One region of the Noviherbaspirillum saxi genome, then DNA from elsewhere that is predicted to be linked to it. Evidence: predicted binding sites of a transcription regulator. Region 1 holds the regulator's gene; each other region holds the start of a gene.
What was found. The regulator FNR, encoded in region 1, switches genes on or off when oxygen is low (the NO sensors DNR and NnrR bind a similar motif). The targets are predictions, from matches to a motif close to TTGATNNNNATCAA.
Positions count from the first base shown of each region.

Region 2: a site for FNR is predicted at 2,978-2,991, ahead of D3871_RS23075 (PHA/PHB synthase family protein). Genes of this name have one in related genera too.
Region 3: a site for FNR is predicted at 2,134-2,147, ahead of D3871_RS13625 (CsgE family curli-type amyloid fiber assembly protein). Genes of this name have one in related genera too.
Region 4: a site for FNR is predicted at 2,979-2,992, ahead of D3871_RS12385 (universal stress protein). Genes of this name have one in related genera too.

Region 1 is NZ_QYUO01000002.1:1,502,563-1,507,339, forward strand. Features, by position in the region: gene D3871_RS22510 (thiamine pyrophosphate-dependent dehydrogenase E1 component subunit alpha) at 1-554, shown strand, start outside; gene D3871_RS22515 (alpha-ketoacid dehydrogenase subunit beta) at 566-1,564, shown strand; gene D3871_RS22520 (heme-copper oxidase family protein) at 1,602-2,009, shown strand; gene fnr (fumarate/nitrate reduction transcriptional regulator Fnr) at 2,287-2,994, shown strand; gene D3871_RS22530 (hypothetical protein) at 3,015-3,254, opposite strand; gene D3871_RS22535 (FixH family protein) at 3,388-3,915, opposite strand; gene ccoG (cytochrome c oxidase accessory protein CcoG) at 3,937-4,777, opposite strand, start outside.
Region 2 is NZ_QYUO01000002.1:1,631,190-1,635,966, forward strand. Features, by position in the region: gene D3871_RS23060 (acyl-CoA dehydrogenase family protein) at 1-688, shown strand, start outside; gene D3871_RS23065 (acyl-CoA dehydrogenase family protein) at 697-1,833, shown strand; gene D3871_RS23070 (universal stress protein) at 2,004-2,855, shown strand; gene D3871_RS23075 (PHA/PHB synthase family protein) at 3,049-4,777, shown strand, end outside.
Region 3 is NZ_QYUO01000001.1:2,884,150-2,888,926, reverse strand. Features, by position in the region: gene D3871_RS13640 (PhoH family protein) at 1-182, opposite strand, end outside; gene miaB (tRNA (N6-isopentenyl adenosine(37)-C2)-methylthiotransferase MiaB) at 208-1,548, opposite strand; gene D3871_RS13630 (hypothetical protein) at 1,555-1,890, opposite strand; gene D3871_RS13625 (CsgE family curli-type amyloid fiber assembly protein) at 2,216-2,662, shown strand; gene D3871_RS13620 (curli assembly protein CsgF) at 2,680-3,129, shown strand; gene D3871_RS13615 (CsgG/HfaB family protein) at 3,126-4,052, shown strand; gene D3871_RS13610 (hypothetical protein) at 4,092-4,616, shown strand; gene D3871_RS13605 (beta strand repeat-containing protein) at 4,667-4,777, shown strand, end outside.
Region 4 is NZ_QYUO01000001.1:2,631,386-2,636,162, forward strand. Features, by position in the region: gene D3871_RS12375 (bifunctional diguanylate cyclase/phosphodiesterase) at 1-1,951, shown strand, start outside; gene D3871_RS12380 (Mut7-C RNAse domain-containing protein) at 2,018-2,776, opposite strand; gene D3871_RS12385 (universal stress protein) at 3,100-3,936, shown strand; gene D3871_RS31340 (methyl-accepting chemotaxis protein) at 3,944-4,777, opposite strand, start outside.

The DNA of each region.
Region 1 (4,777 bases):
CGGGTATCGTGGCCTGCTTTTTTGGCGATGGCGCAGCCTGCGAAGGCATTTTCCACGAATCGCTCAATCTGGCCTCGGTATGGAAGCTGCCCATCCTTTACGTGTGCGAAAACAACCAGTGGCAAGCCTATGTTCATCGCAAAGAAACCATGATCGGCGACCATGTGAGCGCATGGGCGAAAAACTATGGGATGGAAAGCCGCACGGTCGACGGCAACGATGTCGAAGCAGTGCATGCCGCAACCCGCGAAGCCATTGCACGCATTCATGAAACCGGCAAACCCTATCTGCTGGAAACCTATACCTACCGCCTGCGCGGCCATTTCGAACCGGACGATCAGGCGTATGTCGCTGCCGACGAACTTGCGCAATGGCGCGAGCGCGACCCGATCGCGCAAATGCAGCAAAAGCTGATCGCGCGCGGCGAAATCAGCCCCAGCGACATCGCGCAAATGGAAGCCCGGGTCGCCAAAACCATCGCGCAAGCCGCCGAGTTTGCACTCAACTCACCCTTCCCGGCCGCGTCAGAATTGACGACCGACGTTTACGCTTAAGGAGCCGCGCCATGTCCCAGATCACCGTCAACGAAGCGATTACCCAGGCGCTGGCCGAAGAAATGCGGCGCGATCCGCGCGTACTGATGTTCGGCGAAGGCGTCGCCACCAAACGCCAGGACCTGCTTGCCGAATTCGGCGGCCAACGCGTGCGCAACACGCCGCTGGCCGAAGGCATCATCGCCGGCACCGCAGCAGGCGCTGCCGCAACCGGACTGCGTCCCGTGGTCGATCTGCTGTTTGCGCCCTTTCTGTGCTTTGCCATGGATGAGATCGTCAACAGCGCAGGCAAGCTGCGTTACATCTCGGGCGGGCAGTTCGCATTTCCGATGGTCGTCATCGCGATGACCGGCAGCGGATGGACCGTGGGCGCGCAGCACAACCACAATCTCGAGGCCTGGTTCGTCCACAGTCCCGGCCTGAAAGTCGTCATGCCTTCGAATGCAGCCGATTTCAAAGGCCTGCTGAAGTCGGCGATCCGCGATGACAATCCGGTGCTGTTCTTCGTCGACATGGCGCTCGGCCATGTCCCCGGCGAGGTGCAGGATGACGAACAGTTGGTCCCGCTGGGGCGGGCGGCGATCGCACGCGAAGGCAAGGATGTCACCATCATCTCCTACGCGAAAATGGTCAATACCTGTCTGGAGGCAGCCGAACAGCTTGCGGAGCAAGGCATCTCGGCCGAAGTGATCGATCTGCGCTCGCTCAAGCCGCTGGATGAAGAAGCGATCCTGCGTTCGGCACGCAAGACCGGGCGGGTCCTGATCGTGCATGAAGCGAGCCGCATGTGCGGCGTGGGTGCCGAAGTCAGCGCGATCATTACCGAGCATGCCTTCGATGCCTTGAAAGCGCCCATCATCCGTCTGACCGGTCCGGATGCGCCCGCGCCGTCGAGTTATATGCTGGAGCAGGCTTTCATGCCGCAGCCGGATGCGGTCGTCGTCAGCGTCGCAAAGCTGATGGGCCCGATTGCGCTGCGCGGCCACGCTCGTGAAGCCGTCAATGCCTGATCACTTCATCTTTACCGTCATTACACAAGAGGATGCCATGCAAACCACTACCCCCGCCCTGCCCGCCTTTTCCCGTGTAGGAGTCATCTGGCTCAAGCTCGCCGTGGTCTACCTGATCATCGGCGTCGCAATGGGCATCATGATGGGCGCAAGCAAAAACTTCGCGCTGCGACCGGTCCACGCCCACGTCAATTTGCTCGGCTGGGCGACGATGGCGCTGGCTGGCCTGATTTACAGCGTGTTTCCGGATGCGGGTGAAAGCAAGCTGGCACGCGTTCACTTTTGGCTGGCCAATATCTCGCTTCCGGTCATGGCGGTTTCACTGTCTTTTGTCGTCACCGGCAGTCGCGGCCTGATACCGGTGCTGGCGATGTCGGAAATCGTCGCCGCGCTTGGCATTGTCGTTTTTGCAGTCAATATTTTCCTGAATCTGAAGACGCGCTGAATCGTCCTTTCAGCTTCCAGTTTTTGAGAATCGGCGGATAAGACAAGTTTGTAGATGCGATGCGGTGCCGGGAGGTCGGGAACCAGACGGCATGCGGATTTGCAGGGAATCGTCGCGATCCATATCGCAGATGGCACAGCGATTGCATTACCACTGCAAACGGCGGCGACGCCCTGCGGCCAGCAGGACTTCACCGCTCCAAGCAAACTCTGACAGGTCCGCCGACATGATTCCCATACTCGCCCAATCGCCCGCCCCCACATCGCACCGCCAGGAAATGAGCACCCGCTGCTCGGCCTGCAGCATGCATCAGATCTGCCTGCCGACGGGACTCAAGGAAGCGGACATGGACAGGCTGGACCAGATCATCGGCCGCCGCCGCAAGGTGCCGCGCGACACCCATCTGTACCGCGTCGGCGACCCATTCACCAAGCTGTATGCGATTCGCCTCGGTCACTTCAAGACACATCAGGTCAACCCGAACGGCGACCAGCAGGTGACCGGCTTCCAGATGGCCGGCGAATTGCTCGGCATGGATGCGATCAGTACCGAGCGCCACCATTGCGACGCGATTGCGCTGGAAGACAGCGAAGTCTGCGAGATTCCGTTTTCGCGGCTGGAAGGCCTGTTTGGCGAAATGCCGCCGCTGCTGCATCACTTTCACAGGATGATGAGCCAGGAAATCACGCGTGAACAAAGCGTCATGCTCCTGCTCGGCAACATGCGTGCGGAGCAGCGCTTTGCCGCTTTCCTAACCAATTTGTCGTCGCGTTACTCCGTACGCGGTTACTCGTCGACCAGCTTCCAGTTGCGGATGACGCGCGAGGAAATCGGCAACTACCTGGGTTTGACGATTGAAAGCATCAGTCGGCTGCTGTCGAAGTTCAAGAAGCGCGGATGGATCAAAGTCAGCAATCGCGACCTTGAACTATTGGAGCCAGGCATGCTGAAGGCGGTCGCCGCAGGAACGCAGACCTGTGCCTAAACATCCTGCGGATGCGGCGGTCAGAACGGCAATTTTCTGTCGTTCGGCACCGCATGCAGATAACAAGTCAGCATGCTCGCCAGCGAGCAAAACGCCCAGAAGCAGAAAAAGCCTATTGTGTAAACCGCAAGCGGCGGCACGTCGATATGCGTCCCGACCAATGCAAGATCATGCGGATCGAACAAGGAAAAGAAAAAGCCTTCCGCAATAATGGCCACCAGAAACGACGGCCATAACACCACCATGATCAATCTTGTCATTCCGGCATCCTCCGTCTTGCCCGCTGTCCTGCTGTTAAATCGGCACTGTCGATTTCCATTCCGGCTTTAGCAAAAAAGATGCGGGCTTCCCGAAAACGGGAATCCATTCGTAAAACCGGGAATGACGACAACCTCATCTGGACGTCTCCGCGGCAATCTGTATCGAACGCTGCTGCGGCCAGTTCCATGTCTGATGCAGCCGCCAGTCGCGCTGTTCGCTTTCGATCAACACTTGCCAGCGCGCCATGTCCAGCATCGCCAGACTCGCTTCGAATGTTCCGCCCCCGTCCGGCTGCACCAGCAGGCTGATGTCTTTTTCCGGCTGGGTCGAATGCACCAGCTTGATCGATAGCCGGCCGGATGCGGACTCGCCCAGCCCGAGCACGGAGCCCGACAGTTTGCCGGCCGCCGCGTCATAGCGCAGGGAGGCGTGCAAGCCCATGTCGGAGGCAATGCGGTCGCGCCGCAGATCCTGGTTGATGGCCTTGCCTTCCTTGTAATAGTCATCGACCACCAGCGCATCCTGCCGGGTAAAGGCGATCCAGGTGGTATGGATTCCCGCGATCACGACCAGCGCCGGTCCCAGCATCAATAGCCACGGCCAGCGATGGGTGTACCAGGGGCGCGCTTTCGCGGCGGATGTTGCGCGTGTCGTATTCATTTGCATTTCGATGCTCCTCGTTCAACGCGGTACGATAAATACCGCTTCTTCCTTCACCCGCAGATTTTCGTCGTCGATTGCCACGATCTCGAACGCGATCTTGTTCGCCCCCTTCTCGCCTTTTCCATGTCCGATGCGCACGCGCACCGGAACGCCGCGTGAATCGGTTGCCGCGAGTTCCACCTGGTCCGGACTCGCCAATGCGATCGAATCGATTCCGCTCACCGAAATACGAAAGCGATGCTGCCGTTCGTCGGTATTCATGATCTGCAGCCGGTACACGTTTTCGATCATGCCTTCTTCCACTTCGCGGCCCATTGCGCCACGGTCGCGAATCACATCCATTTTCAGCGGCGTGCGCATGAATAGCGAGCCGGCGCACAGCGCGACGATCACGAACAGGATTCCACTGTAAATCAGGATGCGCGGCCGAAATGCGCGCCGCCGGATTTCAGCCGCGCCCAATCCCTGAACCATCGCATTCTCCGTCGCATACCGGATCAGGCCGCGCGGCGTGCCGATCTTGTCCATCACCATGTCGCAGGCGTCGATGCAGGCGGCGCAACCGATGCAGTCGGCTTGCAGGCCGTCGCGAATATCGATCCCGGTCGGGCAGACCTGCACGCACATCGAGCAGTCGATGCAGGAACCGAACGCAGCGCCTGCAGCCTTCCGGGTGCGTGCTCCGCGCGGTTCGCCGCGTTGCGCGTCGTAGGTGACGGTCAGCGTATCGCGGTCGAACATCGAGCTTTGAAAGCGTGCATACGGGCACATGTACTTGCACACCTGCTCGCGCATCCAGCCGGCGTTGCCATAGGTGGCAAATGCGTAGAAAAGAATCCAGAACCATTCCCATGGACCG
Region 2 (4,777 bases), 130 kb from region 1:
CTGCCTGGTGCGCACCGATACCGAAGCCAAGTCGCAGCGCGGCATTTCTTTCATCCTGATCGACATGAAGACGCCCGGCATTACCGTGCGCCCGATCATCACGATGGATGGCGCGCATGAAGTCAACGAAGTATGGTTTGAAGATGTACGGGTTCCAGTCGAGAACCTCGTCGGCGAAGAAAACGCCGGATGGACCTATGCGAAATTCCTTCTCGGCCATGAGCGCACCAATATCGCAGGCATCGGCATCGCCAAGCGCGAGATCGCGCGCCTGAAGCGCATTGCTTCGCTCGAAACCAAGAACCGCAAGCCGCTGATCGAAGATCCGATGTTCGCGTCACGCATCGCGCAAATCGAAATCGACTTGACCGCGCTCGAAATCACGAACCTGCGCGTCCTCTCGGCCGAAGCCGAACGCCGCGCACCGGGTCCGGAAGCGTCGATTCTCAAGATCAAGGGCACGGAAATCCAGCAAGCGATCACCGAAGCGCTGGTGCAAGCGGTCGGCACCTATGCCTTGCCGCTGCGCCGGGAAGCGATGGCGGCCGGTTACCAGGGCGATGCAGTCGGACCCTTCTATGCGACGCCGCTGGCGGCCAACTACCTGAACATGCGCAAGCTGTCGATCTACGGCGGCTCGAATGAAATTCAAAAGAACATCATCTCGCAGATGATCCTTGGCCTGTAGGAGCAGAAATGGACTTTACCTTCACCGAAGAACAGCAGATGCTGCTCGACACCACGCGACGTTTCGTGGCCAAGGATTATGGATTCGAAGCGCGCCGCCAGATCAAGGAAAAATCGGCGGACGGTTTCAGCCGCGAGATCTGGCAAGGCCTGGCCGATATCGGCCTGCTGTCGTTGAATGTGCCTGAAGCCGACGGCGGCCTTGGCGGCAGCGCGATCGACAATATGCTGGCGATGAATGCGGTGGGCGAAGGCTTGCTGCTGGAACCCTATCTCGCCTGTGCGGTACTCGCTACCAAAACCCTGGCACTGCTGGGCAACGATGCGCAGCGTGCGGAATGGCTGCCGGCATTGGCGGCCGGCGAAAAAATCGTGGTACTTGCCCACGATGAACCCAAAACACGTTTCGACCGCCTTGCCATCGATACGCGTTCCTGGCCGGTAGGCAACGGCTATCTGCTGACCGGCCACAAGTGCGTCGTCACGCATGCCGGTTCGGCCGATATGCTGCTGATCACGGCCCGCATCGGCAAGGCCGATGAAACCGGTCCGCTCGCGGTCTTCTGCGTCCCTGTCGATGCGCCCGGTCTCGACAAGACCACCTACAACACTGTCGACGGCGTGCGTGCCAGCGATGTGCGGCTCAATCAGGTATTCGTTCCCGCCACCGCCCTGCTTGACGGCGGTGCGGATAGCGAAGCAAAGATTGCCGAGGTATTGGACTTCGGCCTGGCGGCCGTCTGCGCCGAAGCGGTCGGCGCACTCGACAAGCTGCTGGCGGCGACAGTCGAATACGCACGCAACCGCAAGCAGTTCGGCCAGCCCATCGGCAAGTTCCAGGCCCTGCAGCACAGAATGGCTGACATGGTGCTGCATATCGAACAGGCGCGCTCCATGAGTTACCTGGCGGCGGTGCGTTGCACCGACACCGATGCAGCCACACGTGCGCGCGCGATGTCGGCGGCCAAGGTCGTGATCGGACAGGCGTGCCGGTTCGTCGGCCAGCAGGCGGTGCAACTGCATGGCGGCATGGGTGTCACCGATGAACTCGATGTCAGCCATTACTTCAAGCGGTTGATGGCCATCGAACTGCAGTTCGGCAGCACGGACCAGCATCTCGAACAGTACGCGGCGCAACTGGCCTGATGAGTACTTGGGGAAGGCATTTCATGCCTTCCTTTTCCGCATGGGTAACTTGCAAGGAACCACAACAACAAGACCGGGAGACCGCAGCTGCCACGGCCCCTGTATGGCACCGGTGCCCTGCCCGATTTCGCGCCACCGGCACGCCGGCTTATCCTTGAAAGGACATTCAAATGGCTTACAAAACCATTCTCGTGCATGTCGACAAATCACGCCGGGCCGAGCAGCGCATGGAACTCGCGGCAAGCATTGCGGCCCGGCAGAATGCCCACCTGATTGGCGCCGCAATGACTGGGATATCTCGGTATGCTTACCAATCCGGAGCCCTTACCCAAGCAGACCCTCACCTTACAGACCATCTGATGGTGCATCTGGATCTGCTGCGCGAACGGGCTCGCGAGGGCTTGCAGAATTTTGAACGCATCGCCCGCAACGCTCAGGTACGCTCGTACGAATCGCCGCTGATCGATGATGCCCCCAACATGGGTATCAGTCTGCGCGCACGCTACAGCGACCTTACGGTGATCGGTCAGTTCGATCCGGACGGCAGGTCGTCCCTGATACTGCCGAACTTTCCCGAGTATGTCGTCATGAATTCCGGCAGGCCGGTTCTGATTGTTCCCTTTGCCGGACAGTTCAATACCGTGGGACGCAAGATAATGATTGCCTGGGACGGCAGCGTGGCGGCCACCCGCGCGGTCAACGATGCGCTTCCGCTACTGCAGCAGGCCGACATTGTGTACATTGCGGTTTTCGATCAAGAGCCCGACGACGAAACGCATGGCGATCAGCCCGGCGATGACATCGCGCTCTTTCTCGCGCGGCATGACGTCAAGGTCGAGGTCACCCGTGAAACGACGAAGGACGATATCGGCAATGCCTTACTATCGCTCGCGGCCGATGTCGATGTCGACATGATTGTAATGGGCGGTTATGGTCATTCCCGCTTCAGCGAAATTTTGCTGGGCGGGACGACGCGCACCATGCTCAAGTCGATGACGGTCCCGGTGCTGATGTCGCACTGAAGAATCCCCCCCCACGCCGACATCCTCGATAGCGGCTAGCCACTTTTGCGGTGCCTGCATGCATCTTCCTTTTCATTAAGGCAGTCAAAGCGACCGCTTAATTTCGATAGTTCCGGGCACACTTGATCCAGATCAGTTTTTTCCGGCAAGCCCATGCCTATTCTTTGTTCATTCTCCTTCCGAAAAGCATGCAATGGACAATCCCACACAGTCGGCGTCGATGGCGCCGGAAAGACTTGCCAGTGGATGGCTCGGCATCCCAGCTTCCCCGCATCCACGGCATGAGGACGCCGGAAAGAATCTTGACCGCGTATTGCAGGCGGGGATAGGCCGATTCACCGGCGGCATTTCGCCGGCCGCAATCTGGATGGCCTATGTCGACTGGATCATTCATTTGCATCTGTCTCCTGCCAAGCAGGAAGAATTGCTGCTGGATGCCTGGAACAAGCTCGGACGCTGGAATGAATACGGCTGGGATCTGGCGCGCCATGCCGGTCAAGCGCACGACACCGGCGTCAGGCCGCTGCCTCAGGACAAGCGTTTTATCGATCCGACTTGGCAACAATGGCCGTTCAATGTTGCGTATCAGGGGTTTCTGATGACGCAGCAATGGTGGCACCGTGCCACGACGGATATCAGCGGCGTGTCGCGTCACCATGAAGATGTAGTTACATTTGGCGCACGGCAACTGCTAGACATGCTGTCGCCATCCAACTTTCCCATCACCAATCCCGTGGTGCTGCATGAAACCATACGCAGCGGCGGCCTCAATTTCTGGCGCGGCGCCGTCAATGCCATCAACGACTGGAAGGAAGAGATCACCGGAAAACCATCCGAGCAGCCATACAAGGTCGGAGAAACGCTCGCGGTTACGCCGGGCAACGTGGTGTTCCGCAACCGGCTCATTGAACTGATCCAGTACACGCCGACCACGCCGACCGTACATGCGGTTCCCGTGCTGTTCATACCGGCATGGATCATGAAGTACTACATCCTCGACCTGTCGCCGCATAACTCGCTGGTGCGCTATCTGGTTGGCAAGGGTTACACCGTATTCATGATTTCATGGAAGAACCCGCATGCGAACGACCGGGACTTTTCCATGAACGACTACCGCGAACTCGGCGTCATGGCCGCCGTCAATGCGATCTGCAGCATCACCGGTGCGCCCCGCGTCAGCGCGGTCGGCTACTGCCTTGGCGGTACGCTGCTGTCGATTGCTGCGGCCACGATGGCCCGCGATGGCGATCAGCGGCTCGCAAACATGACGCTGTTTGCCTCGCAGGTCGATTTCAAGGAGCCGGGCGAGCTTTCGCTGTTCATCGACGAAAGCCAGGTCGCGCTGCTGGAATCGATCATGTGGGAGAAAGGCTACCTCGACAGTAAGCAGATGGCGGGTGCCTTCCACATTCTTCGGTCCAATGACCTGATCTGGTCGCGACGCCTGAACCAGTACCTGCTCGGCCGGACCGAAACGGTGAACGACCTGATGGCATGGAATACCGATACCACACGCATGCCCTATCGCATGCATACCGAGTATCTGCGCGATCTTTTCCTGGAAAACAAGCTGGCTGAAGGCCGTTATGAAGTCAGCGGACAGCCGATCGCACTGACCGACATCCGAGTGCCGATCTTTTCGGTCGGTACGCTGACCGATCACGTCGCACCCTGGCGATCGGCGTACAAGATCCATCTGCTGACCGATACCGACGTCACTTTCCTGCTGACCAGCGGCGGGCACAATGCCGGCGTGGTATCGCCGCCCGGACACCCCAACCGCCGCTATCAGGTCGGCACCAGCGCGCATCACGCGCCATATATCGACCCGGAGATCTGGCATGCGAACACGCCGTCCAACGAGGATTCGTGGTGGCCGGAATGGGAAAACTGGATGGCCGCGCGATCGGGGGACCTGGTCA
Region 3 (4,777 bases), on a different contig from region 1:
GCACGCAATGCATTGGCGCCGCTGATGATGAATTTTTCGCCGCGCCGGAAAATGGTGACGTCGAGCGCAGCTGAAATTTGCCGAAGGTTTTCATCCATTGGGCCGCACAGATGCGCAAGACGCTTGTTGTCTAGCGGCTCCGGAATGAAATGTTGTGGTTGGGCAGGAATTTTTGGTTTCAAAGTGAATTGTTCGTTTCGCTGAGATTCATTGTTTGATGACTAGTTCGCCACGCAATGAATAGGGGAAGGCTTGCACGATAGTGACATCAACCAGTTGTCCGACCAGGCGCTCGGGATGCGGACCGGCCGAAAAATTGACGACGCGGTTGTTCTCGGTGCGGCCCTGCAGTTCCTGCGGATCCTTTTTCGACGGACCTTCGACCAGGATGCGCTGTACGCTGCCGACCATGTCCTGGCTGATGCGTCGTGCATTGGCTTCTATCGTTGCCTGCAAGTGCTGCAAGCGTTTCAGCTTGACTTCATAAGGCGTGTCGTCGGCCAGATTGGCGGCCGGCGTGCCGGGACGGGGGCTGAAAACAAAGCTGAAGCTAGTGTCATAGCCGATGTCATTGATGAGCTTCATCAACGCGTCGAAGTCGGCCTCGGTCTCGCCGGGAAAGCCGACAATGAAATCGCTGGAAACCGAAATGTTGGGACGCACTTCGCGCAAGCGGCGAATGACCGATTTGTATTCCAGCACGGTGTAGCCGCGCTTCATTGCCATCAGCACGCGATCCGAACCATGCTGCGCCGGCAGGTACAGGTGATCGACCAGTTTGGGTACCTTGGCATAGGTATCGATCAGGCGCTGCGTGAATTCCTTCGGATGGCTGGTGACGAAGCGGATGCGTTCGATGCCCGGAATTTCCGCGACATATTCGATCAGCAAGGCAAAGTCGGCGATTTCGCCGTCGGCCATCGTGCCGCGATAAGCATTGACGTTCTGCCCCAGCAGGGTAATTTCCTTGACGCCCTGGGCGGCCAATCCCGCCACTTCGGCCAGCACATCCTCGAAGCGCCGTGAGACTTCTTCGCCGCGGGTATAAGGCACCACGCAATAGCTGCAATACTTGCTGCAGCCTTCCATGATCGACACGAATGCGGTCGCGCCCTCGACCCGGGCGGGCGGCAGATGGTCGAACTTTTCTATTTCGGGAAAACTGATGTCGACCTGCGAACGGCCGGTCGCGCGGCGCTGATTGATCAGCTCCGGCAAGCGGTGCAGGGTTTGCGGTCCGAACACGACATCGACGTAAGGTGCACGCTTGACGATCGCTTCGCCTTCCTGCGATGCGACGCAGCCGCCGACCCCGATCACCAGGTCCGGCTTGGTCAGCTTGAGCTCGCGCAGACGACCCAGGTCCGAGAACACTTTTTCCTGCGCCTTTTCGCGCACCGAGCAAGTGTTGAGAAGGATGACGTCGGCTTCTTCCGGCGTTTCGGCCTTGACGAGTCCTTCGGCGGCGTTCAGCACATCTGCCATCTTGTCCGAGTCGTACTCGTTCATCTGGCAGCCAAAGGTTTTGATAAAGACTTTTTTGGACATGGTGTTTTACTGCTTGCGACTTGTTTGTTTAACGATCGATTCGCTCGCCTCATGGGCATCGAGAATCCAGACTCGGTCGATATGGGCGTTGGCATCTTCGGTGTAGTTGACGATCAGATCGCTGCCGCGCAGCGAGGCTGGCATCTGCACCAGATTGTCTTCATTCCATATGCGCGCGCCCGGCGCCAGCTGTCTTTGTTGACCTTCCATCACGATCGCCGGATACGGTGCAGGCGTCATCTTGCCGCGCTTGGCGTGGGGCGGAAATGGACGCTCCACCGCAACGGCTGGCATGGCGATGGACGCGAAAAAAAGTAAAAGGAAGAGGGGGCGCTGCCACATCTCAAACCCCATATGGTAAAGAAGCCGCCGTATCTGGCAAAAGGAATCGGTTGGCTGCGCAACCGGGTGTCCGTCTCGCGTCTGCAGAGGATATTTTGCAGCTGAATTCTACAAAAGCACTGCAGACAAGCGCCCGCATTATATCACCGGGGTGCCCCCCACCTTCTCCCGTCACGCCCTCGGTGCTGTTCCGAAAGCACGGTAATAACCCCCGCCGATGTTACAAAATAGTCAATTAATTTATTGACAATTATTAATTTTGCCATCAACATCGCCCTCCTTTGGTTGCCTAAAAGACAATTGATTTTATGGCAAGGAAATGCGAATGAAGGCTGGTGCATTGATGGTGTGGGTATTCGCTACTGCCGCGCTGGCGGCTTACGGCGTTCCCGTTATCGCTGCTGCTGCGACGAATGTCTCGATCGCCGCAAAAGCCGATTCGCACGACTCCTTTGGCGGTGTCGTCGTCAATCAGGCAGTCACGGTCGCCGGACAAGAGTTTTTTCAGTATTTCGTCGCTAACTGGCGCGATCGTGACTTGAGTGAGCGATACGCGATTTCAATCACCGAGCGGCCATCGGCGCGCTGGGGCAGTCAGGTCTGGATCGAATTCCGGCAGCGCCGGATTTTCCAGGCCCCACTGCCGACGGCCAGAGCCGGGATCAAAGCCTTGAGCGAACAGGCAACGGAAGCGGTTTATCAGATGGTCGCGGACACGGAAGTGGAGCGCCTGTTATTTCGGGAACCCGATCTGGGTCCGGACGAACTTTGACGACTTGGATGATACGCATGGAAAGCATGAAGCGGCTCTGTCACCTATTTCATCTTGCTGTCTTGTTAGCGGCCAGCCTGTGGCTGCAATCCGCCGGTGCATCCGAACTGGTCTACACGCCGGTCAATCCTGCATTTGGCGGCAACGTACTGAACGGTTCGGTCCTGCTGAATGCGGCACAGGCGCAAAACAAGACCAAGGATCCGGACGCCCCGCTACCCGGCAAGACCAATCAGCAATCCTCGCTGCAGCAGTTCAACGACATCCTCGAACGTTCCGTGCTGAGTCGCCTTGCTTCGGCCGCCACCTCGGGAATCATGGGCGCAAACGGGCAACTTGTGCCCGGTACCGTCAGTACAGGAAATTTCTCCATCCAGATTTCCGACCTTGGCGGTGGCTTGCTGCAGGTAACCACCACCGATAAGGTGACCGGTGCCTCGACTTCGTTCCAGGTGGGGCAGCCATGAGTCTTGATTCATTGAGCCATGTTGCGGTCACGTGGGCTCGCATGGTTTCGCTATTTCTGCTGGTGGCCTTTCTTTCCGGCTGCGCATCGATGCAAGCGCCGTCCAATGCCGTCGCGAACGCTAAGCTTACGCCCCCGACACGCGTGACGCGCGACCTGCTTCGCTTGCCCGAGCCTAAAGGGAAAGTCGTCGCGGCGGTGTATGGCTTTCGTGATCAGACGGGGCAGTACAAGCCCGCTCCCGACAGTTCATTCTCGACCACCGTCACGCAAGGTGCGGCATCGATGCTGGTCAAGGCGTTGAAGGATTCCGGCTGGTTTACGCCGGTCGAGCGGGAAAATCTGCAGAACCTGCTTACTGAAAGGAAGATCGTTCGGGCGCTTGAAACTCCGCAGGACAAAAATCCGACAATCAACCTGCCGGCGCTGGTGCCGGCGACGATACTGATCGAGGGCGGCATTGTCGCCTACGAAACCAATGTGCGAACCGGCGGCGCCGGTGCACGCTACCTTGGCGTCGGCGCCAAGACGCAATACCGGGTCGATCAGGTCACCGTCACTCTCAGGACCGTCGACATTCGCAGCGGGCAAATCCTCAACAGCGTTTCAACAACCAAGACCATCTATTCGTACGAACTCTCGACCGGTGTTTTCCGCTTCGTCAACTTCAAGGAGCTGCTTGAGCTGGAAGCCGGCTACACCCGCAACGAGCCGTCGCAGCTGTGCGTGAAGGAAGCGATTGAAGCCGGGGTCGCGCATCTGATCGTGCAAGGTTTACAGGACAAGGTTTGGGCCTTGAAGAACGACGCTGACTGGCGTTCGCCCGTGCTGCAGGCCTATCTGAAGGAAAGCAGCGAATACCTCAGCCAGCTCGAGGATGCTCCCGCTGTCGAAGCGGAGCCCGAGCGCATGGTCGGCAACTAGGCTTGCGAATTTCGTCCATTTCATGAAAGGCAAAAGATCGTGACCGCCATCTTTCATCGCGTCTATACATCTGCAGCCGCATTTCTCGCCCTGCGGTGGATAAGGCTTGCGATCGTCCTGCCAATCGCCGCCCCGGGATTCGCCAGCGACATGGCGGTTCGGTCAGAGCTCGGGCCGGCCGAATTCAGCGCGGTGGGCATGCACGCCCACCTGGCCCGCATCAGTCAGGTCGGCAATCTGAATGATGCAACGCTGACGCAGCAGGGAAACCAGCATGCCGGGCAAATCAGTCAGAGCGGTTATGGGCACGACATCGACGCCATTCAGCAGGGGCGCGCCAACCAGTTCGCCTCCTATCAATCAGGCAACGGCAATGACATCACGCTGGTGCAGTCAGGGCATGCCAATCGTGCCAGTGTCATGCAGGCAGGGGAAGGGCAGCGCGCCATCATCGAGCAGGCCGGAAATTCAAACGTTATCAACATCCAGCAAAACCCGCTCAGCCCCACCTTGCTGGTACAGCAGCATGGCAACGGCCTTGCAGCGAAGGTGATCCAGTATTAGGGGCACTGGATCACCTCAGCATTACAGCCCTTATCATTTAGGAGAATGAAGTGAAAATTAAACTGACCGCTCTTGCCCTCGGCATCAGCCTTGCGTATTCCGCCGGTTCGGCATTTGCGCAGGCAACAATCTCGTCCACTGGATCCGGCAACGATGCTTAC
Region 4 (4,777 bases), on a different contig from region 1:
CGGCGTCGATAACACGTTATATCAGGCGAATCCCGAAAGCTTTCGGCAATTCGTGCACAAAGACGATCTTCCGGCTCTCACGATAGCAATGGACCAATGCCGCGAGCCCGGCCAGTCTTTCTTTCTGGAGCATCGCGTCGTACTGCCGAACGGAGAAATCCGAACAGTGGCCGCCCATATACGGTCTATCCTTGCGCCGGATGGAAAACTGCTGAGACTGTTGGGTACGGCGCAAGACATCACCGACGCCAAGGCTGCGGAACAATCGCTGCGCGAAGCGGAGGAGCGTTACCGTACCGTCGTGGAATTGTCACCCGATGCCATCCTGGCACAGCAGGACGGCACGCTGGTGCTTGCCAATCGCGCCGCAATCACGCTGGTTGGCGCCACGCGCATCGACGACATCGTCGGACATTCGCTGTTTCGCTTTATCGAACCGCAATTTCATGAACTGGTACGCGAACGGACACGATTGCTGGAACAAGGCGACGTGCTTCCCGCGCTGGAAAACACCGTTGTCCGGCTCGACGGCACAAAAGTCGATGTCGAGATCTGTTCTTCCGCCTTCATGCATCTCGGAAAATTCGCATCGATGTATGTCATTCGCGACATCACCGACCGCAAGCGCACCCAGGAACAGATGGCTTATCTCGCGCATTACGACTCGCTCACGGGTTTGCCGAACCGCGTGCTGTTTTACCAGCGGCTGGAGCATGCGCTGACCATCGCAGAGCGGCCCGGGCGCTCGCTGGAAGTGCTGTTCCTGGACCTGGACCGGTTCAAGATGATCAACGATACGCTGGGGCATGCCGTCGGCGACTTGGTGTTGAGGGAAGCCGCGCAACGATTGCAGGGCACCTTGCGTGAATCCGACACGGTCGCACGCCTGGGCGGCGATGAATTCGTCGTCCTGGTCGAAAACATCGACGAGCCGCATCGCGGCGGCATCATTGCCGAAAAAGTCCTTGCCGCATTCCGCCGGCCGTTCGACGGCGGGCGGGAACCCTTGCGCATCAGCACCAGCATCGGCATCAGCAGCTTTCCGACCGATGGCAGCAATGCCGATACCCTGATCAAGCATGCAGACAAGGCGATGTACCGTGCCAAGGAAGTCGGCCGCAACAGCTACCGCTATTATTCGCCCGCGATGAACCGGGATGCACAGGAAAGACTGGCACTGGAGTCTGCTCTCAGCGGCGCGATTGAAAACCATCAGCTCTCCATCCATTATCAGCCCAAGGTCGATATCCTGAGCAACCGCATCAGCGGTATGGAAGCCTTGTTGCGCTGGCGGCATCCCACCTTGGGTGACGTGCCGCCGCAGCGCTTCATTCCGCTGGCTGAAGATACCGGCCTGATTCATTCAATCGGTTATTGGGCGATGCGCACGGCCTGCGCCCAGAACCGCGCATGGCAGGTATCCGGTTCTGCACGTCTGAAGGTAGCCGTCAATCTGTCCGTGCGGCAATTGGTCGATGACAGGCTGATCGATAATATTTCGGCCATCCTGGAAGAGACCGGGCTGGAAGCGTGCTATCTCGAACTGGAAATTACCGAGACCGCCGTGATGGCCGAGCCCGACAAGGCTGTCCAAGTGCTAAAGAACTTGCAACAACTGGGCGTCAGCGTCGCGATCGACGACTTCGGCGCCGGCTATTCTTCACTCTCGTATCTCAAGCAGTTTCCAATACGCGCAGTCAAGATCGATCAGTCGTTTGTGCAGGCATTACCATCGAGCCACAGCGATTCGGCCATTACCAAGGCCATCATCAGCCTTGCACATAGCATGGAATGCAGCGTCATCGCAGAAGGCACGGAAACGCGGCAACAGTTCGAGTTTCTGCGCGAGCATGCCTGTGACAGCGTGCAGGGCTTCTATTTCAGCGAACCCATGCCGGCGGATAAGTTTGGCAAACTGCTGCGATCGGAAGAAAATCTGCGGCTGCATTAATCGCGATTCGGCAAAGGCAATCACTGCATCCTGCTTTGCCCACGCAGACACACGACAGCATCGGATTTATCTGTCCGCCACGCCGGCACTGCCCAGCATTTCCGCCACACGCTGACGCATGCGTACCACATGCGAGCCTTCCCAATACACGTGCGCGCAGCCCTGGCATTCATAGAACCGGTCGTACACCAGCCTGCTATGCAGCGGTACGCGATGCTCGACATCCCTTTTCGCGACGGTTTGCAAAATGCCATTGCAGTTCAGGCAGCGGCTGAAAGCCTGTGCAGAGCGCGCAAGATCGAAGCGGACGAGCACTTCCGACAATTGCTCGTCGCCATTGATGGCATGAAGGTAACAGCCATACACGATTTCCTTGCGAATCAACAGGTCGCGGTCGCGTGTCAGCACAATCCGTCCGTCATCCGCCGCGATGCGGGCCACCTCGGCATCGCTATAGTCGTTGCGGTACAGGACATCGAACCCCAGCATGCGCAGATTGCGCGCGAGCTGTCCGAGATGCGCATCGGCGATAAAGCGGTTGATGCCGGATTGTCGCGGCCGCAGTCGAACCAGCGGTGATATGTCTATCTCGTTGAAACAGGGATAGACACTGATCAATTCGCCGTCATCGACGCGGTATGAAAAATCGACGGATACGCCATCCACAAGAATCAGTTCGACCTCGGTATGCGGCACCCCCAGCGCCTCGATCATGTGTTTGACGCTAGCGTCGCGTGAACATGGATGGCTGCAAAGACGTTGCCTTTGCGATGGCACAAGAAAATTGTTCAGTTCTGCGTAGAAACGGAACGAGGCAGTGGTCACGACTAGCCACCGACCGATGAGGATGCCTGCAAATTGCAGGGCAGCATGGAAAGCAGCATGTTGATGGTATGCCGGCGGTGCATCACGGCTCCGAGTCTTTAAATGCCCAATTTTTTATTCTATGGCGCGGACGGACAGAATCAAGCAATTGTTGCATCGTGCTGCATGCCGCCGCATACGCTGCCCCTTTGAAACCACAACTTTGATGCTCGTCAAAGTGGAGATCATCGAAAGCGGTCATTGGAAAATTGCCCTGTCTAACTAGCGCATCACTTGGCAACAGGACATAAGACCGCAAGGGCAAAATGTCCGGAGAGATCATCATGTCATACAAGACCATACTCGTGCATGTGGACGAGTCAATACGTGCAGGCGAACGCATCAAGCTGGCGGCGGCAGTCGCAATGACGGAAAAAGCCCACTTGATCGGGACCGCAATGACAGGCGCGTCGCGCTATCTGGTACAGGCACGCATGCTGACGGAGCTCGATCCCAATCTGCGCACCCACCTGGACTTTCTGCGGCAACGCGCACGGCGCGGACTGGAAGACTTCGATGTCACGGCGCGCAAGCTCGGTCTGGACTCTTTCGAAAAACGCCTGGTGGATGACGAAGCCGGCGCTGGTATTTGCCTGCAGGCACGCTATGCTGATCTCGTCGTGATCGGGCAAAACGATCCAAATGAAATCTCACCGGTAGTCATGCCCGATTTTGCGCAGTATGTCGTGCTCAATTGCGCGCGGCCGGTGTTGCTGGTCCCGCACACGGGCCGATTCGACAATATCGGCAATCAGGTGCTGATCGCGTGGGATGCAAGCATGGAGGCCGCGCGCGCGGTCACTAGCGCGCTCCCTCTGCTGCAGCGTGCTCAGCAGGTCGATGTCGTCATCTTCAATGCTCGTGCTTCCGGATCGCCCGGCATGCCGCCCGGAACCGAGATCGTGCATTATCTGCGCCGCCATGAGATCAGGGCCGAACTGCTGCAGCGCCGTGCCGACGGTCCGGTCGGCGAAGCCGTCTGTGCGCTTGCTTCGGATACCGGGGCAGACCTGATCATCATGGGCGGATATGGCCACGCGCGTTTTCGCGAGCTGGTGCTTGGCGAAGTAACGCGCACCCTGCTGGCGTCCGCGACGATACCGGTGCTGATGTCGCACTGATGGCGTGTCAATGGCCGCAGAATTCTTCCCGATCGCTATTGCCCGCATGCGCCGGGCAGGCTGGCGGCATCAGACGAATGGCTTCACCGCCCGCGCGCGCAACGGTGTCGGTACCCGACAAGGTGAATAAGCTGACCACTTGTGACAGGCTGACCGCCTGGTCCTGCAAGGACGCTGCGGCGGCGGCCGCTTCTTCCACCAGGGCTGCATTCTGCTGCGTGACTTCATCCATCTGCGCAATGGCCTGATTGACCTGTTCGAGACCATCGGTCTGTTCCTTGCTCGCAGTGGATATCTCTCCCATGATATCGGTCACGCGACGCACGCTCGCGACGATATCGTGCATGGTCGCCCCCGCTTCATCGACCAGCTTGGCGCCGATATCGACTTTTTCCACCGAGTCGTCAATCAAGGCCTTGATTTGGCCTGCTGCGGCGGCAGAGCGTTGCGCGAGATGACGCACTTCCGTCGCGACCACGGCAAATCCCTTGCCCTGCTCTCCTGCACGCGCCGCCTCCACCGCAGCGTTGAGCGCGAGGATATTGGTCTGGAACGCGATGCTGTCGATCACGTCGATAATATCCACGATCTTGCGTGCCGATTCATTGATCGATCCCATCGTATCGACCACTTGCGACACCACGGCGCCACCCTTGACCGCCACCTGCGAAGCCGATACCGCAAGGCGATTCGCCTGTTGCGCGCTGTCCGCGTTTTGCCTGACAGTGGCAGTCAGTTCCTCCATCGATGACGCGGTCCGCTCCAGCGAACCCGCCTGCGCTTCGGTACGCGCCGACAGGTCAAGGTTGCCCGACGCGATCTGGCTCGACGCCGTAGCGAT